Regions from separate parts of the Pseudomonas abieticivorans genome, predicted to be linked through region 1. Evidence: predicted binding sites of a transcription regulator. Region 1 holds the regulator's gene; each other region holds the start of a gene.

Region 1 (5,235 bases):
CTGCCATCGCTTCGGCCTCTTCGGCCCCCGCAGTACTCAGGTGCACCTGGGTGCCTTTGCCCGCCGCCAGCATCATCACGCCCATAATGCTTTTGCCGTCTACCAGGCTGTCCGGGCTGCGGCCGATACGCACCTGGCAATCGGGAAAGCGGCCAGCCACGCCGACGAATTTGGCGGCTGCCCGGGCGTGCAAGCCAAGCTTGTTGATGATTTCGATTTCACGTGCAGGCATCGCGGTGGGGGTCCTTTCAGCTAAGGTCGCGGTGGCGAACCTGAACATTCTTGAGCGTTTGTTGGAGCGCCTGGCCCAAGCGCTCGGTGAGGTACACCGAGCGGTGGTGGCCGCCCGTGCAGCCAATGGCGATGGTCACGTAGGCGCGGTTGCTGGCGGCAAAGCGCGGCAGCCATTTAAGCAGATAACTGCTGATGTCCTGATACATTTCTTCGACGTCCGGCTGGGCAGCCAGGTATTCAATCACCGGTTGGTCCAGGCCTGAATGGTCGCGCAGTTCTGGCTTCCAGTACGGGTTGGGCAGGCAACGTACGTCGAACACCAGGTCGGCATCCACCGGCATGCCGCGCTTGAAACCGAACGACTCGACCAGGAACGCAGTGCCCGGCTCAGGTTGGTTGAGCAGGCGCAGCTTGATGGCGTCGCGCAGCTGATACAGGTTCAGGTGCGTGGTATTGATTTTCAGGTCGGCCAGGTCCGCAATCGGCCCCAGTAGCGAGGTTTCGACCCGAATGGCTTCGGCCAACGAGCGGTTGGCGCTGCTCAGTGGATGGCGCCGGCGGGTTTCGGAAAAGCGTTTGAGCAGGGTTTCTTCGTCGGCGTCCAGGTACAGCACGTCGCACTGGATGTGCCGACCGCGCACTTCCTCGAGCAACTCGGGGAAGCGGGTCAGGTGGCTGGGCAGGTTGCGCGCATCGATAGACACGGCCACCAGCGGTTGCGCCAGTTCGGTATGGATCAACGCGCGCTCGGCCAGTTCCGGCAGCAACCCGGCAGGCAGGTTGTCGATGCAGTAGTAGCCGTTGTCCTCGAGTACATCCAAGGCTGTGCTTTTACCGGAGCCGGAGCGGCCGCTGACGATGATCAGGCGCATGCTTAGTGACCGTTTTGAACGTCCAGCACGACCTTGTACAAGGCTTCGTTGCTGGCTGCCGAGCGAAGTTTGTCCCGTACGTCCTTCTGGTCCAACATGCTGGCGATTTGCCGTAGCAGTTCCAGGTGCGCATCGGTGGCCGCTTGCGGGACCAGCAGTACGAACAGCAGGTCTACCGGGGCGCCGTCGATGGCATCGAAGTCGATGGGGGCGTCGAGGTGCAGCAGGGCGCTGACCGGCGATTCGCAGCCAGCCAGACGACAATGGGGTATGGCGATGCCGTTGCCGAAACCGGTGGAACCGAGTTTCTCACGGGCAATCAGGGCTTCGTAGACGTCTTGCATCCCAAGCTCGGGTATTTCCCGGGCAATGAGGTTGGCAATTTGTTCGAGCACTTTCTTTTTACTGCCGCCTGGCACGTTCACGAGTGAACGGCCAGGGGTCAGGATGTTTTCAAGTCGGATCATGGGTGGGGAGTGTCAGCGAGCATTCGCGCCTTGCAGCACGCTCTGCTGTTTTTCCTTATGTTTTTTGAGTTGGCGGTCAAGCTTGTCGGTGAGCAGGTCGATGGCCGCATACATGTCGCTATGTTCGGCGTTGGCGACCACTTCACCACCGGGAACGTGCAAGGTGGCTTCGATTTTCTGCAGGAGTTTCTCCACCGTCATCGTCACTTGCACATTGGTGATCTTGTCGAAATGGCGCTCCAATCGGGCGAGCTTCTCGCTGATATAAGTGCGCAAGGGTTCGGTCACATCCAGTTGATGTCCACTGATGTTGACTTGCATACCGCATCTCCTTATTGCTATTGCATAAAGAGGCAGGTGGAACACCTGCCGCAGGAACGCTGCCACACCTCAGGTGCCCACCGGGCAGCGCTTGCGCGCTGCGGGGCTACATCAATCGCTTGCGTTCGCTAGACGGTGCGATCCCGAGGGACTCGCGGTACTTGGCGACGGTGCGACGGGCTACCTGGATGCCTTGTGCCTCCAGTAAACCAGCGATCTTGCTGTCACTCAACGGCTTTTTCTGATTTTCGGCAGCCACCAGTTTTTTGATGATCGCGCGGATCGCCGTGGACGAGCATTCGCCGCCCTCGGAGGTGCTCACGTGGCTTGAGAAAAAATATTTCAGCTCATAAATACCACGCGGGGTATGCATGTACTTTTGCGTGGTCACCCGGGAAATCGTCGATTCGTGCATGCCCACCGCTTCGGCGATGTCATGCAGCACCAGCGGTTTCATTGCCTCGTCGCCGTAGTCGAGGAAGCCGCGCTGGTGCTCGACGATTTGCGTGGCCACCTTCATCAGGGTTTCGTTGCGGCTCTGCAGGCTCTTGATGAACCAGCGCGCCTCCTGCAACTGATTGCGCATGAAGGTGTTGTCGGCGCTGGTGTCGGCGCGGCGCACAAAGCCTGCGTACTGCGGGTTGACCCGCAGGCGTGGCACCGACTCCTGGTTCAGCTCTACCAGCCAGCGGTCGTTGTCCTTGCGCACGATCACGTCGGGCACCACGTACTCGGCCTCGCTGGACTCGATCTGCGAGCCGGGGCGCGGGTTCAGGCTTTGCACCAGCTCGATCACCTGGCGCAGCTCGTCTTCCTTGATCTTCATGCGGCGCATCAGCTGACCGTAGTCGCGGCTGCCCAGCAGGTCGATGAAGTCGGTGACCAGGCGCTGGGCCTCGGCCAGCCAGCGGGTCTTGGCAGGCAATTGGCGCAGTTGCAGCAACAGGCACTCGCTCAGATCGCGGGCGCCGATGCCAGCGGGCTCGAATTGCTGGATGCGGTGCAGTACGGCCTCGATTTCGTCGAGCTCGATGTCCAGTTCCGGGTCGAACGAGTCGCAGATCTCCTGCAACGTCTCGTCCAGGTAGCCCTGGTTGTTGATGCAGTCGATCAGCGTCACGGCGATCAGCCGGTCGGTATCGGACATCGGCGCCAGGTTCAATTGCCACAGCAGATGGCTCTGCAAGCTCTCGCCGGCGGAGGTGCGGGTGGTGAAGTCCCACTCGTCGTCATCGTTGCTGGGCAGGCTGCTGGCGCTGGTCTGGTAGATGTCTTCCCAGGCCGTGTCGACAGGTAGCTCATTGGGAATGCGGTCGTTCCACTCGCCGTCTTCCAGGTTGTCGACCGTCGGTGCGGTGGTTTCCTGAAAGCTGGGTTCCTGAATTTCAGGCGTGGTTTTCTGCTCGATGTTATCGGCCAGCGGGTCGCTGTTGTCGAAGTCTTCGCCTTCTTCCTGGCGTTCGAGCATGGGATTGGATTCCAGCGCTTCCTGGATTTCCTGTTGAAGGTCCAGGGTGGATAGCTGGAGGAGGCGTATGGCCTGTTGCAACTGCGGTGTCATCGTCAGTTGCTGGCCCATTCTCAGGACTAGCGATGGTTTCATGGCAGGGGCTTAACACCTTGTTCGCCGGCGCGATGCGCCATCCACTACACAACACCTGGGTTAACCCAGGCGCTCGGCTGTTGTCATAAGCAAATTATATGCCTGAAGTTGCAGTGTTTGCCTAGAGCGAGGCGGTAATTAAAAACCTTGCGATTTTCAAAAGCCGGCCTCCTCAAAGGCGCCCCAGCCCAAATGCCACCCTTTACAGGCGGAATTCGTGGCCGAGGTAGACTTCTTTAACCAGATCGTTGGCCAGGATGGTCTCGGCATCGCCTTCGGCGATCAGTTGGCCATCGTTGACGATGTAAGCGGTTTCGCAGATATCCAGGGTTTCACGGACGTTGTGGTCGGTGATCAGAACGCCAATGCCCTTGGCCTTCAGGTGGTGGATGATCTGCTTGATGTCGCCCACGGAAATAGGGTCGACACCGGCGAAGGGTTCGTCGAGCAGGATGAACTTGGGCGCGGTGGCCAGTGCCCGGGCGATTTCCACACGGCGACGCTCACCACCGGACAGGCTCATGCCCAGGTTGTCGCGGATGTGGGTGATGTGGAACTCCTGCAGCAGGCTTTCCAGTTCCTTGACGCGCCCGGCCTTGTCCAGCTCCTTGCGCGTTTCCAGGATGGCCATGATGTTGTCGGCCACCGAAAGCTTGCGAAAGATCGAGGCTTCTTGCGGCAGGTAGCCGATACCGGAACGGGCGCGGCCGTGCATCGGCTGGTGGCTCACGTCCAGGTCGTCGATCAGCACGCGGCCCTGGTCGGCCTGCACCAGGCCCACGATCATGTAGAAGCAGGTGGTCTTGCCGGCGCCGTTGGGGCCCAGCAAACCTACGATCTGGCCACTTTCAATGGACAGGCTGACGTCACGCACCACTTGCCGGCTTTTATAAGCCTTGGCCAGGTGCTGGGCTTTCAGGGTTGCCATTATTTTTTCTGCTCATCGGTTTTGCTTTTCGGCTGGATAACCATGTCGATCCGCGGACGTGGGGCGGTGACCTTGGTGCCGTTGGCACGGCCGGCGTTTACCACTTGCTTGACGGTGTCGTAGACGATTTTTTCGCCTTCGGAGGTGTTGCCGTCGTTGATGACCTTGGCCTTGTCGATCAGCACGATGCGGTTTTGCGCCGAAAAGTACTGGATGGTCACGCCGTAGGCCTGCACGATCGGTTTGTCGATCGCCGGCTTCTGCTCGTAATAGGCCAGGTTGCCGACCGAGGTGAACACGTCGACGTCGCCCTGTGCGTTGCGGGTGATGGTCACGGTGTTGCCAGTGATTTTCATCGTGCCCTGGGTAATGATCACATTGCCCTTGTAGGTCGCGACGCCTTGCTTGTCATCGATCTGTGCGTCATCGGACTGAATATGAATAGGCTGATCGCGGTCAGTCGGCAGTGCCCAGGCGCTCGCGCTTCCCAGTGCTGCGCCCAGGCTGAGCAAATAAGGAAGGGTTTTAACGAGCCTCATACAGTCCTCTTACGTTGGACAGCAGGTTCATCCGGCTGTCTTGCAAATACGCTTTCATTCCCACGCCTGTCGTGACGCCACCGGCGCCGTCAATTCTAACGGCTTGATCGGTCTGCGCATATTGCTTCTGAGGGAATACAGTCATGCGAGTAGTGGTAATAATCGTCTGGCGGTTCTTTTCGTCGACCCGCGCCACGCGCACCGAGTCGATCAGTTCCACCTGGGTGCCGTCCGGGTTGACCTCGCCGCGCTTGCTGGTGACGTGCCACGG
Region 2 (5,235 bases), 1.2 Mb from region 1:
CTAACGCGGGCCTGCACCTTGGCAGTCAGCGCGTCGATGTTGTCCAGGTTGATCGAGGTGCCTACCACCATGTCCCATTTGGGCAGGTATTCGGTGTAGCCCAGTTTGGGTACTAGCACATCACTGCCCGGCTGAGTGGAGCTGTACTGGGCGTAATGGCTACCGTCCTTGGCCACGCGTACCAATTCACGGTTCACGTACACGCCGTTGGGGTCGCGGTTGTCCTTGAAGGATTTGCCGACGCCGTCGGGGCTGTTGCCCTTGAACAGGCGCACGGTGTCAGAATCGTAACCGAAGAAATAGCCGTCCTTGCCGTAGGTGATGTTCGACAGCAGCTTGACGACCTGGTCACGCGCCCCGGTATCGCCAGCGGCTGCGGCGTCGTAAAGGGGTTTGATGGTGTTGAGCGCCACTTCGACATAGCCATGCAGCGTTTCGCGGGATTCGGCGATGAGCCGTTCGCGGGTGTCGCTGACTTCCTGATCAGCCTGCTGGCGCAAAATCCAGTAGGTGCTGATGCTGATCACCGCCGCAAACAACAGCACCGGGACCACGGCCAGGGAAAGGACCTTACCCTTCAGACTGAGACTCATTTTATTTTTCTCTCGTGAGTATTTGCCAGGGGGACGCAAAGGCGATTGCCTAGCCAGTATGTCGGCGCAAGGCGAGGTAAGTTGAGGGCGCGCGGTGTCAGTGCGGCAAATCGCTCATGAACGCTTCCAGTCGCGAGCGCAGCCAGCGCTCCGCAGGGTCGGTGTCCATTACGCTCAGCCATACCATCGACAAATCCAGCGTCGGTGTATCAAAAGGCAGCGGCTCATCGAAAAGATGCCCGGAAGCGGCCATGGCCTTGGCGGTGTAGTCCGGAAGGCCTGCTAAAAGATCCGTGCCGGCCAGCAGTGCAGGCAAGGCGCTGAATTGGGGCACGGAAAGCACGACGTGGCGTTTGCGGCCGATTTCTTCCAGCCACTCATCGGCCACGCCGCTGATGTTGGCGGTGTGCGAGACCAGCACGTGGGGCCGCGTGCAGTATTCGTCGAGGGTCAGCGGTGTATCGGATTTGTCGGCGCGCAGCACCCTGGGCTGGATGCGTCGCAGCAATTTACGCTTGGCGTTGGCTGGCAGGCCACGGGTTTGGCTGATGCCCACGGTGATGTCACCGGAGGCGAGCAGGTCGGGCACCCGCCAATAGTCGACGTGTTGCACCACGAATACCACTTTGGGCGCTTCTTCGCGCAAGGCTCGCAGCATGGGCGGCAATAGGCCGAACTCGACATCGTCGGACAAGCCGATGCGAAAGGTCATGGTGCTGCTGGTGGGGTCGAAGTCGTGGGTCAGGCTGATCGCCACCGACAGTGCGTCGAGGGCTGGCGACAGGTGTCGAGCAATTTCTTCTGCGCGCGCGGTGGGCTCCATGCGATGGCCGACACGCACGAACAGCGGGTCGTTGAACATGGTACGCAAGCGATTGAGAGCAGCGCTGATGGTCGGTTGGCCGAGGAACAGCTTCTCGGCGACTCGCGTCACGTTGCGTTCGAGCATCAACGTCTCGAACACCACCATGAGGTTCATGTCGGCCTTGCGCAGCTCGTTTCGATTCATCGGCGATGCCCCCTCGGTGATTGACCGGAGTGTAGGGAGGGGGGGAGGTGGCGTCTAGCAGGATTGGCGGGGCGTTATGTGGGGGCACGGCTTGCTGGCGATGGCGGCAGTAAAAGCGCCATCGCCAGCAAGCTGTGCTGCCACAGGAGCGGGTTTACTCGGCGGCGGGCGTCAGGCGCGCTTCAAGCTCGGCCACCTTGGCCTCCAGGGTTTCGAGCCGCGCACGGGTGCGGGCCAATACCACCATTTGGCTGTCGAATTCTTCACGGCTGACCAGGTCCAGTTTGCTGAAGCCACTTTGCAGCAGCACCTTGAACTGGCTCTCGAGTTCGGCGCGCGGTTGCGCGGTGTCGCCGCTGAAAAGACGCGTAGCGTGGTCGCCCAGGGCGTCGAGGAAGGCTTTAGGCGCGAGCATGGTCAGGTTCCTGAATCAGATTGGCGGCAGTGTATCACGCAGGTGTCTATAGTCAGTGACCGTGGGCTGCACGCATTTCGTGCGGCTCGACCCAATAGGGCGCACCGGGTTGGTGCGTAACCGTTGATCAGGAACCTGTTGCAGTCCCGAGTTTGCTGGCAACAGGCCGAAATTGTTGGGTTGCGACGACATGGCAAGCTTTCTGCTTAGACACTACTGACCCATGCACTGATGCAGTCACTGGTGACGAATGCAGTGCGCAGGCTGAAAGGGAAGTGTTTCGTCAGGAGTGGTTTCTGGTGTCGATCAGGGGATGCAAGATCGACGACGCGTTACAAAGCCAGACACTGCGCTTAGACTTGAGTCGGGTTTGTTTTCCTGGGGCAAGTCCACCAATTCGGGAGAGAGTTTCATGAAGCTAGTCACTGCCATCATCAAGCCGTTCAAGTTGGACGACGTACGCGAGTCGCTGTCTGAAATCGGCGTGCAGGGCATTACCGTTACTGAAGTCAAAGGCTTCGGGCGGCAGAAGGGCCACACCGAGCTGTACCGCGGCGCGGAGTACGTGGTTGATTTCCTGCCCAAGGTAAAGATTGACGTCGCCATCGACGACAAGGATCTGGACCGGGTTATCGAGGCAATCACCAAAGCCGCCAACACCGGCAAGATCGGTGATGGCAAGATTTTCGTGGTCAATCTGGAACAGGCGATTCGCATCCGTACCGGCGAAACCGATACCGACGCGATTTAAGCCGCCAAACCCAACGCCCCAGGAGAAAACAATATGACTCTGCGTCAATTCGCAGGGCTAGGAGCCCTGTTGTCCCTCGCTTTACCCGGTCTGGCCCTGGCGGCTGACCCGGTTCCGGCCCCCGTCCTCAACGCCGGCGATACGTCCTGGATGTTGACCTCGACGGCCCTCGTGCTGTTCATGACTATTCCTGGCCTGGCGCTGTTCTACGGCGGCATGGTCCGTTCCAAGAACGTGCTGTCGGTGATGATGCAGTGTTTCGCAATCACCGGCTTGATCAGCATTCTCTGGATCCTCTACGGCTACAGCCTGGCCTTCGATACCACGGGTATGGAAGCTGGCGTCGTCAACTACAACTCCTTCGTGGGCAGCCTGGCCAAGGCGTTCCTCGCGGGTATCACCCCGGCGAGCATCACAGGCCCTGCGGCGCTGTTCCCCGAGGCGGTGTTCGTTACCTTCCAGATGACCTTCGCCATCATCACCCCGGCGCTGATCGTCGGTGCCTTCGCAGAGCGGATGAAATTCTCCGCCATGCTGGTGTTCATGGGCATCTGGTTCACCCTGGTGTACGCGCCAATCGCGCACATGGTCTGGAGCGGCCCGGGTTCGCTGCTCGGTGACTGGGGCGTGCTGGACTTCGCTGGTGGCACCGTGGTGCACATCAACGCTGGTGTGGCTGGCCTGGTCGCATGCCTGGTACTGGGCAAGCGCAAAGGCTTCCCGACCACCCCGATGGCCCCGCACAACCTGGGTTACACCTTGATGGGCGCGGCCATGCTGTGGGTCGGCTGGTTCGGCTTCAACGCAGGTTCCGCTGCAGCTGCCAACGGCACCGCCGGCATGGCCATGCTGGTTACCCAGATCGCTACCGCCGCCGCTGCACTGGGCTGGATGTTCGCCGAGTGGCTGACCCACGGTAAGCCAAGTGCCTTGGGCATCGCCTCGGGTGTGGTTGCCGGCCTGGTTGCCATTACCCCGGCCGCCGGTACCGTGGGCCCGATGGGCTCCCTGGTGATCGGCCTGGCTGCAGGCGTGGTGTGCTTCTTCTGCGCAACCACCCTGAAACGTAAAATGGGCTACGACGACTCCCTGGACGCCTTCGGCGTGCACGGCATCGGCGGTATCCTGGGCGCCATCCTGACCGGCGTGTTCGCTGCCCCCTCGCTCGGTGGCTTCGGCACCGTGACCGATATCGGCGCACAAGTCTGGATTCAGTTCAAAGGCGTGGCCTTCACCGTGGTTTACACCGCCATCGTCACCTTCATCATCCTCAAGGTGCTGGACGTGGTCATGGGCCTGCGTGTGAACGAAGAGGAAGAGTCCGTCGGCCTCGACCTGGCGCAACACAACGAGCGCGGCTACAACCTGTAACCATCGCAAAAAAAAATGCCCGGTTCGCCGGGCATTTTTTCGTCTGGACTTTGTCATTTCAAACAGGCGCAAACGGTTTACGTGGCGGTTATGCCGTGTTGTCTGGCGTCCTGTTATAAAAAGGCCATTGGCTTACAGAATTAAGAGCCTGAAAGCCTCTTTGCTTTTTCCCTGAGCGCGCTAGAATGCGCCCCGAACGTGTGGAGAATGGTATGTGGCAGCAGACCCTGATTACCTTGCGGCCCCGGCCCCGGGGGTTTCATCTGGTAACCAATGAGTTGCTGGAAAGTCTGCCGCAAGTACGATCATGTCGTATCGGCCTGCTACATTTGTGGCTGCAACATACCTCGGCCTCGTTGACCATCAACGAAAATGCCGACCCTGCGGTTCGTCGTGACTTCGAACGTTTCTTCAACCGGATGGTGCCCGAGGGTGCCGCAGGCTTTGAACACAACGACGAAGGCGCTGATGACCTGCCGGCGCACTTCAAGGCCAGTTTGCTAGGCTGCCAAGTGACTCTTCCGGTCTCGGACGGTCGGTTGGCGATGGGTACCTGGCAAGGTGTTTATTTAGGCGAGCACCGCGATCATGGCGGTGCGCGCAAGGTTCTCGCCACGTTACAGGGCGAGGGCGTTTAGCCGCTGACGTCAGCGGATGTGAATTTTTCCTGGCGGCCTTCAACTAGGGCTGAAGCTGGGCTATAAAATAAATCTGCTTTTCGCAAGTCATGAGGTAGAACATGAGCGACGATGATCTGGAAAACGACGAACTCGAAGTAGGCGACGAGGACGATACCGAGGAAAGCCTTGAAGTGGCTGCCGAGGACGTTGCGGACGACGATGGTGGCGATGCTCCCGCGCCCACTGCCAAAGGCAAGGCCAAGGCAGCGGTGTCGGTCGACGAACTGCCGAGCATAGAAGCCAAGAACAAGGAGCGTGATGCCCTTGCCCGGGCGATGGAAGAGTTTCTGTCGCGCGGTGGCAAAGTGCAGGAAGTCGAGCCGAACGTGGTAGCCGACCCGCCCAAGAAGCCAGACAACAAATACGGCAGCCGCCCTATCTGATTGCCTGATTCAAATGAAAAAGCCCGCCGTCGC
Region 3 (5,235 bases), 2.4 Mb from region 1:
GGTCCGCGGTGGAGATCACCTTGGAGTTCATCTCGTAGGCGCGCTGGGTGGTGATCATGTTGACCAGCTCTTCAACGGTGCTCACGTTGGAGTTTTCCAGGGTGTTCTGCAGCGTGGTACCCAAGCCGTTCAGGCCAGGGGTACCGACTTGCGGCGCGCCGCTGGCAGCGGTCTCCAGGAACAGGTTGCTGCCGATGGCTTGCAGGCCGGCCGGGTTGATGAAGTCGGCGGTTTGCAGGTTGCCGATCACCTGGGACGCGGCGTTGCCGGCGGTGGTGATCGACACGGTGCCGTCGGTGCCCACGGTGAAGGTTTGCGCGTCGGTCGGCACCACGATGGCCGGGTCCAGGGCCTGGCCACTGGCGGTCACGATCTGGCCGGTGGAGTCCAGGTGGAAGGTGCCGTCACGGGTGTAGGCGGTAGTGCCGTCGGCCTGGGTGATCTGGAAGAAACCGCGGCCGTTGACGGCCAGGTCCAGCGGCTGATCGGTGGTTTGCAGGCTGCCGGCGGTGAAGTTCTTCTGGGTGCCGACGATGCGCACGCCGGTACCCAGTTGCAACCCGGAGGGCAGCTCGGTATCGGTGGTCGAGTTGGCGCCTGGCTGGCGTTTGGTCTGGTACAGCAAGTCCTGGAACTCGGCGCGGTCGCTTTTGAAACCGGTGGTGGACACGTTCGCCAGGTTGTTGGAAATGGTGGTCAGGTTCATGTCCTGAGCCGCAAGACCGGTCTTGGCCACATAAAGTGCAGGTAGCATGGTGTTCTCCTATGTGCGCGCCTGTTTTACGCCGCGCCGGAATCGATAATCAGGTGTTCTGCAAGACCCGCGCCATGGACTCATCATCTTCTTTGGCGGTGGTCATCATCTTGATGTGCAACTCGAACTGCTTTGACAGTGCCAGCACCGAGGTCATCTCTTCGACGGCATTGACGTTGCTGGCCTGCAGGAAGCCCGAGTTCAGCGTGGAGTTGGCGTCTGCCGCGGCTGGCTGGCCGTCCTTGGTGTGGATCAGGCCATCGCTGCCCTTGGTCAGGTTGCCGATGTCAGGCTTGACGAGCTTGATGCGGTCCACCTGGGCAATCACCGAAGGGCCAGTGCCCTGAGAGCGAATGCTGATGGTGCCGTCCGCGCCGATCTCGATTTTTTCATCCGGCGGCACGGCAATCGGCCCGCCATTGCCCATGACCGGCAAACCGTTGCCGTCACGCAAGATGCCCAGGGCGTCGACGTTCATGCTGGCGGTACGCACGTAGGCTTCGCTGCCGTCCGGTGCCTGCACGGCGATGTAGCTGTCCTGGCCTGCGGTCACGTCCAGGTCGCGACCCGTCGCTTCCATGGCGCCCGGGGTGAAATCGGTGCCGGGGTTTTCCGTCATGGCATAGGCCCGCGACGGGAATACGTCACCGAACACCGGCATCGAACGGGCCTGCTCCAGGTCCCGTTGGAAACCGTTGGTGGTCACGTTGGCCAGGTTGTTGGCATGCGACTTTTGCGCCAGCGCGTTTTGGCTGGCGCCGGTCATTGCCACGTAAAGCATCTTGTCCAAGCTGGGTCTCCCATGACGGGCTAATGCCGCCGGCGGCTGTTCTGACAGGGAGAAAGCAACAAGCGGGCCAAAGTTGCAAAAGCCTTTGTACGCCCGGTGTTACAGGGGGTTTGCCACGTTTTGCGCCCTGCCCGGCGAATGCGCGAGTCGGAAAAACGGCGCGCATCTGCCGCCGCGCGGCAAACACCTGGCAATGGCGCCAGAAAAGCAAAGGCCCCAGTCTCGCGACCAGGGCCTTGGGTAACGCCTGCAACAACTATCACGTCATCTGGATAGTGGTCTGCATGATGGTGCTTTCGGTGGAGATGGTCTTGGCGTTGGCCTGGTAGTTGGACTGCGCCTTGATCAGGTTCACCAGCTCCTGGGTCAGGTCGACGTTGGAGTCTTCCAGGGACGAGGCGGTCAGCGAACCCATGGTGCCGCTGTTTGGCGTGCCGATCACCGGTACACCCGAGGCGTAGGTTTCGCGCCAGGCGGTACCGCCGGCCGGGCTCAGGCCCTGGGTGTTGGCGAAGTTGGCCAAGGCCACCTGGCCAACGATGTTGGTCTTGCCGTTGTTGAAGGTGGCAGTCAATTGACCGGTGTCGCTGACCGACAGGGCGGTCAGCTCGCCGGTGGCATAACCGTCCTGATCCTTGGCGGTGGTGGCCGAGGTGGCGTTGTATTGGGTGATGTTGGTCAGGTCCAGGTTGATCGCCGCAGTGGCGGACGAACCGTTGGATGCCCAGGTACCATCGGTTGCTTCAGACGCAGGCACCCAGTTGTCCAGGCTGAACGTGCCGTCGGCATTCACACCAAGCGAGGTGGAGGTGGCGGCTGCGGCCGTGTAGCTGTACGAACCATCGGAATTGAAGTTGATGGTGTTGGCCAGCGGCGTGGCACCGGCATCGACCTGGGTGGTGGCATCGATATTGGTTGCCGGCGATTGCGGGTTGCGGCCATCGATCGTCGAGTACATGGTCCAGGTATTGGACGCGGAATCCTTGACGAAATACTGGTTCAGCTGGTGGGCATTGCCTTGGCTGTCGTAGACGTCGGTGTTGAAGGTGTAGTTGTACGAGTCAACGTTGGAGGCGCTGAACGGCGTGACGGTCGGCGCGGTGGCGCTGGAGTTCAGGTTGACCGTTTCCGAGACCGTGGAGGTCGCCTTGGGGGCCAGGTTCGAGGTATCGATGGCCAGGTTCGACAGCACGCCGGAGGTCAGCTTGCCAGTGGAGTCGGTGGTGTAGCCCTGCAGGTTGTTGCCGCTGGCGTCGACGATGTTGCCCGACTTGTCGCTGTAGAAGGCGCCGGCACGGGTATACAGCTTGGAGCCGTTGTCACTCATGACAAAGAAGCCGTTGCCGTTGATGGCCATGTCCAGGCTGTTGCCGGTGGACTCGATGTTGCCCTGGGTGAACTGCTGGGAAACAGCCGCGGTGGTCACGCCGCTACCGACCGTGGTCTTGCCCGAAGTGCCACGGATCGATTGCGCGTACTGGTCGGCGAACTCGGTGCGCGACGACTTGAAACCGGTGGTGGCGACGTTGGCAATGTTGTTGCCGGTGACGTCCAGTGCTTTGTTGGCTGCTGCCAGGCCACTGAGGCCGACGTTGAAAGACATAGTTTCACTCCTGCGCCGTAGCCGGCATTAAATTCCGATGGTTTGCACAGACGACAGGCCGACACTGCTACCCGTTGCCAGATTGAGCGTCATTTCACCGCCGCTGGTGGTCGCCATGGTCACGCTGTTGACCGTGGTCGGCAGGTTGGTGGTCATGACCGTGGAAGTACCGTCGACCGTGGCCACTGCCTTGAAGGTGTAGTTACCCGAGTCCACGGCATTGCCATCGCCGTCCTTGCCGTCCCAGGTAAAGCTGTAGGTGCCGGCAGCCTGGGTACCCATGTCCAGCGTGCGCACCAGGGTGCCGTCACTGTTGTAGACGCCCACGGTGTTGCTGGTGCTGGAGTCGGTCAGGTTGACCGAACCTGTCAGGCCCTTGCTGGTGTCGACGTCGGCGGTGGTGCCGGTGACGATCACCGAGTGGCCCACCAGCGACGAGGCTTGCAGGGCTTGCGAAGACTGGTACGAGGTGAGGATGGTGCTCACCGAGTCGTTGAGGCTCTGCATGCTCTCCAGGCTGCTGAACTGCGCCAGCTGCGAAACGAATTCGCTGTTGTCCTGGGGGTCCAGCGGGTTCTGGTTCTGCATCTGGGTGACCAGCAATTGCAGGAACGCGTCCTTGCCCAACGCGCTGCCGGCGGTGCCGGTGGAGCTGTCGGTGGTGCTGGTGGTTTTTTGCAGGGCCGTGAGGACGGACGAAGCAGAAGTGCTGTCAGTTGTAGTTGTCATGCGTGTGCGCCCCTATCACTGACCCAGTGTCAGTACTTTCTGCATCATGGTTTTCGCGGTATTCATGATGTCCGCGTTGGTCTGGAACGAACGGCTGGCAGAGATCATGTCGGCCATTTCCTCAACGACGTTGACGTTGGGGTAATAGACATAGCCGTCCTTGTTGGCTGCCGGGTTCTTGGGCTCGTAGCGGGCTTCCAGGTTGCTCTGGTCCTCGACGATGCCAGCCACCTGCACGCCGCTGCCGGCAGCGTCCTGGTCCTGGAACAGCGAGCCGCTGTCGCCGGTGGCGGCGCTGGCCTGATCGAACATGGTGGAAAACACCGGGTGCCGGGCGCGGTAGGTCTGGTCGATGCTCGAGGAGACCGTCTCGGCGTTGGCGATGTTACTGGCGACGGTGTTCAGACGCGTGGTTTGCGCGCTCATGCCGGTGCCGGCGATGTTGAAAACGTTGGCAAGAGACATGGCTTACTCTCCGCGAATGGCTGATACCAGCCCTTTGAATTTGCTGTTGAGCAGGGTGAAGCTGGCCTGGAAGTTCACCGAGTTCTGCGCGTAGTTCGCTTGTTCGATCTGCGCATCGACGGTGTTCTGGTCCAGGGAGGGCTGGGACGGGGTGCGGTACAGCAACTCCTCGTCACCGGTCCCCAGGCCATCGGCTTCAATGTGTTTGGCGTTGGTTCGCTCCAGGGCGAACGTACCGTTCTTGGTCTTGTCGCTCTGGTTGGCCAGCACGGCAGCAAAGTCCAGGTCCCGAGCCTTGTAGTTCGGGGTGTCGGCGTTGGCCAGGTTGTTGGCCAATACCTCGGCCCGCTCTGCGCGAAAGCTCAGGGCTTGCTGGTGGATGCCCAGCGCTTTGTCGAAACTGATGCTCATGTCGGTAACCTTTGGCGGCAGACCAGATGTTCGTGACAGAGCTATAGCAAGGCCCGTGCCAACTCAAAAATCCCCGATTTACGGGGCTTTGCGGGGAAGCGGCAGGCGGCAATGCCAGAAAAGCGGCAATGGGCTTCCGCTTTTTTGGCGCGAAAGCGGCAATGCCTTTCACTGGCGGGGAACTGCTGGTAAAAAAAAGAGGCCGCGAGGGCCTCTTCTTTTATTTCGCCTGGTAGATGATCCCAGGGCTGCATTGCACCATCTGGTAGTGGTCGGGCAAGCCGTTGAGTGCCTCGGAGGCACCGAGGAACAGATAGCCACCCGGCTTGAGGGTGCCGTGGATGCGCAGCAGGATGTCTTTCTTCACCTGGGCGGAGAAATAGATCAGCACGTTGCGGCAGAACACGATGTCGAACTTGCCCAGCGCCGCGTAGCTGTCCAGCAAGTTAAAGGAGCGGAACTCCACCCGGCTGCGGATCGGCG

Evidence for each region. The regulator sigma-54, encoded in region 1, starts transcription at its own class of promoters, with help from an activator protein. The targets are predictions, from matches to a motif close to ANTGGCATNNANNTTGCTNT.
Region 2: glnK (P-II family nitrogen regulator) is a predicted target of sigma-54. The motif match lies at 2,207-2,226, and genes of this name have one in related genera.
Region 3: L9B60_RS05090 (flagellar basal body rod protein FlgF) is a predicted target of sigma-54. The motif match lies at 1,597-1,616, and genes of this name have one in related genera.

Annotation. Positions count from the first base shown of each region.
Region 1 is NZ_CP094975.1:3,588,201-3,593,435, forward strand. It holds gene L9B60_RS16425 (HPr family phosphocarrier protein) at 1-232, opposite strand, end outside; gene rapZ (RNase adapter RapZ) at 249-1,106, opposite strand; gene ptsN (PTS IIA-like nitrogen regulatory protein PtsN) at 1,109-1,573, opposite strand; gene hpf (ribosome hibernation-promoting factor, HPF/YfiA family) at 1,586-1,894, opposite strand; gene L9B60_RS16445 (RNA polymerase factor sigma-54) at 2,001-3,497, opposite strand; gene lptB (LPS export ABC transporter ATP-binding protein) at 3,700-4,425, opposite strand; gene lptA (lipopolysaccharide transport periplasmic protein LptA) at 4,425-4,964, opposite strand; gene lptC (LPS export ABC transporter periplasmic protein LptC) at 4,951-5,235, opposite strand, start outside.
Region 2 is NZ_CP094975.1:2,374,355-2,379,589, reverse strand. It holds gene ctpM (methyl-accepting chemotaxis protein CtpM) at 1-593, opposite strand, end outside; gene L9B60_RS10675 (LysR family transcriptional regulator) at 691-1,602, opposite strand; gene L9B60_RS10670 (accessory factor UbiK family protein) at 1,757-2,017, opposite strand; gene glnK (P-II family nitrogen regulator) at 2,430-2,768, shown strand; gene L9B60_RS10660 (ammonium transporter) at 2,802-4,139, shown strand; gene L9B60_RS10655 (secondary thiamine-phosphate synthase enzyme YjbQ) at 4,352-4,777, shown strand; gene sutA (dormancy-specific transcriptional regulator SutA) at 4,879-5,202, shown strand.
Region 3 is NZ_CP094975.1:1,152,056-1,157,290, forward strand. It holds gene flgG (flagellar basal-body rod protein FlgG) at 1-754, opposite strand, end outside; gene L9B60_RS05090 (flagellar basal body rod protein FlgF) at 804-1,544, opposite strand; gene flgE (flagellar hook protein FlgE) at 1,804-3,147, opposite strand; gene L9B60_RS05100 (flagellar hook assembly protein FlgD) at 3,175-3,876, opposite strand; gene flgC (flagellar basal body rod protein FlgC) at 3,892-4,341, opposite strand; gene flgB (flagellar basal body rod protein FlgB) at 4,345-4,752, opposite strand; gene cheR (protein-glutamate O-methyltransferase CheR) at 4,973-5,235, opposite strand, start outside.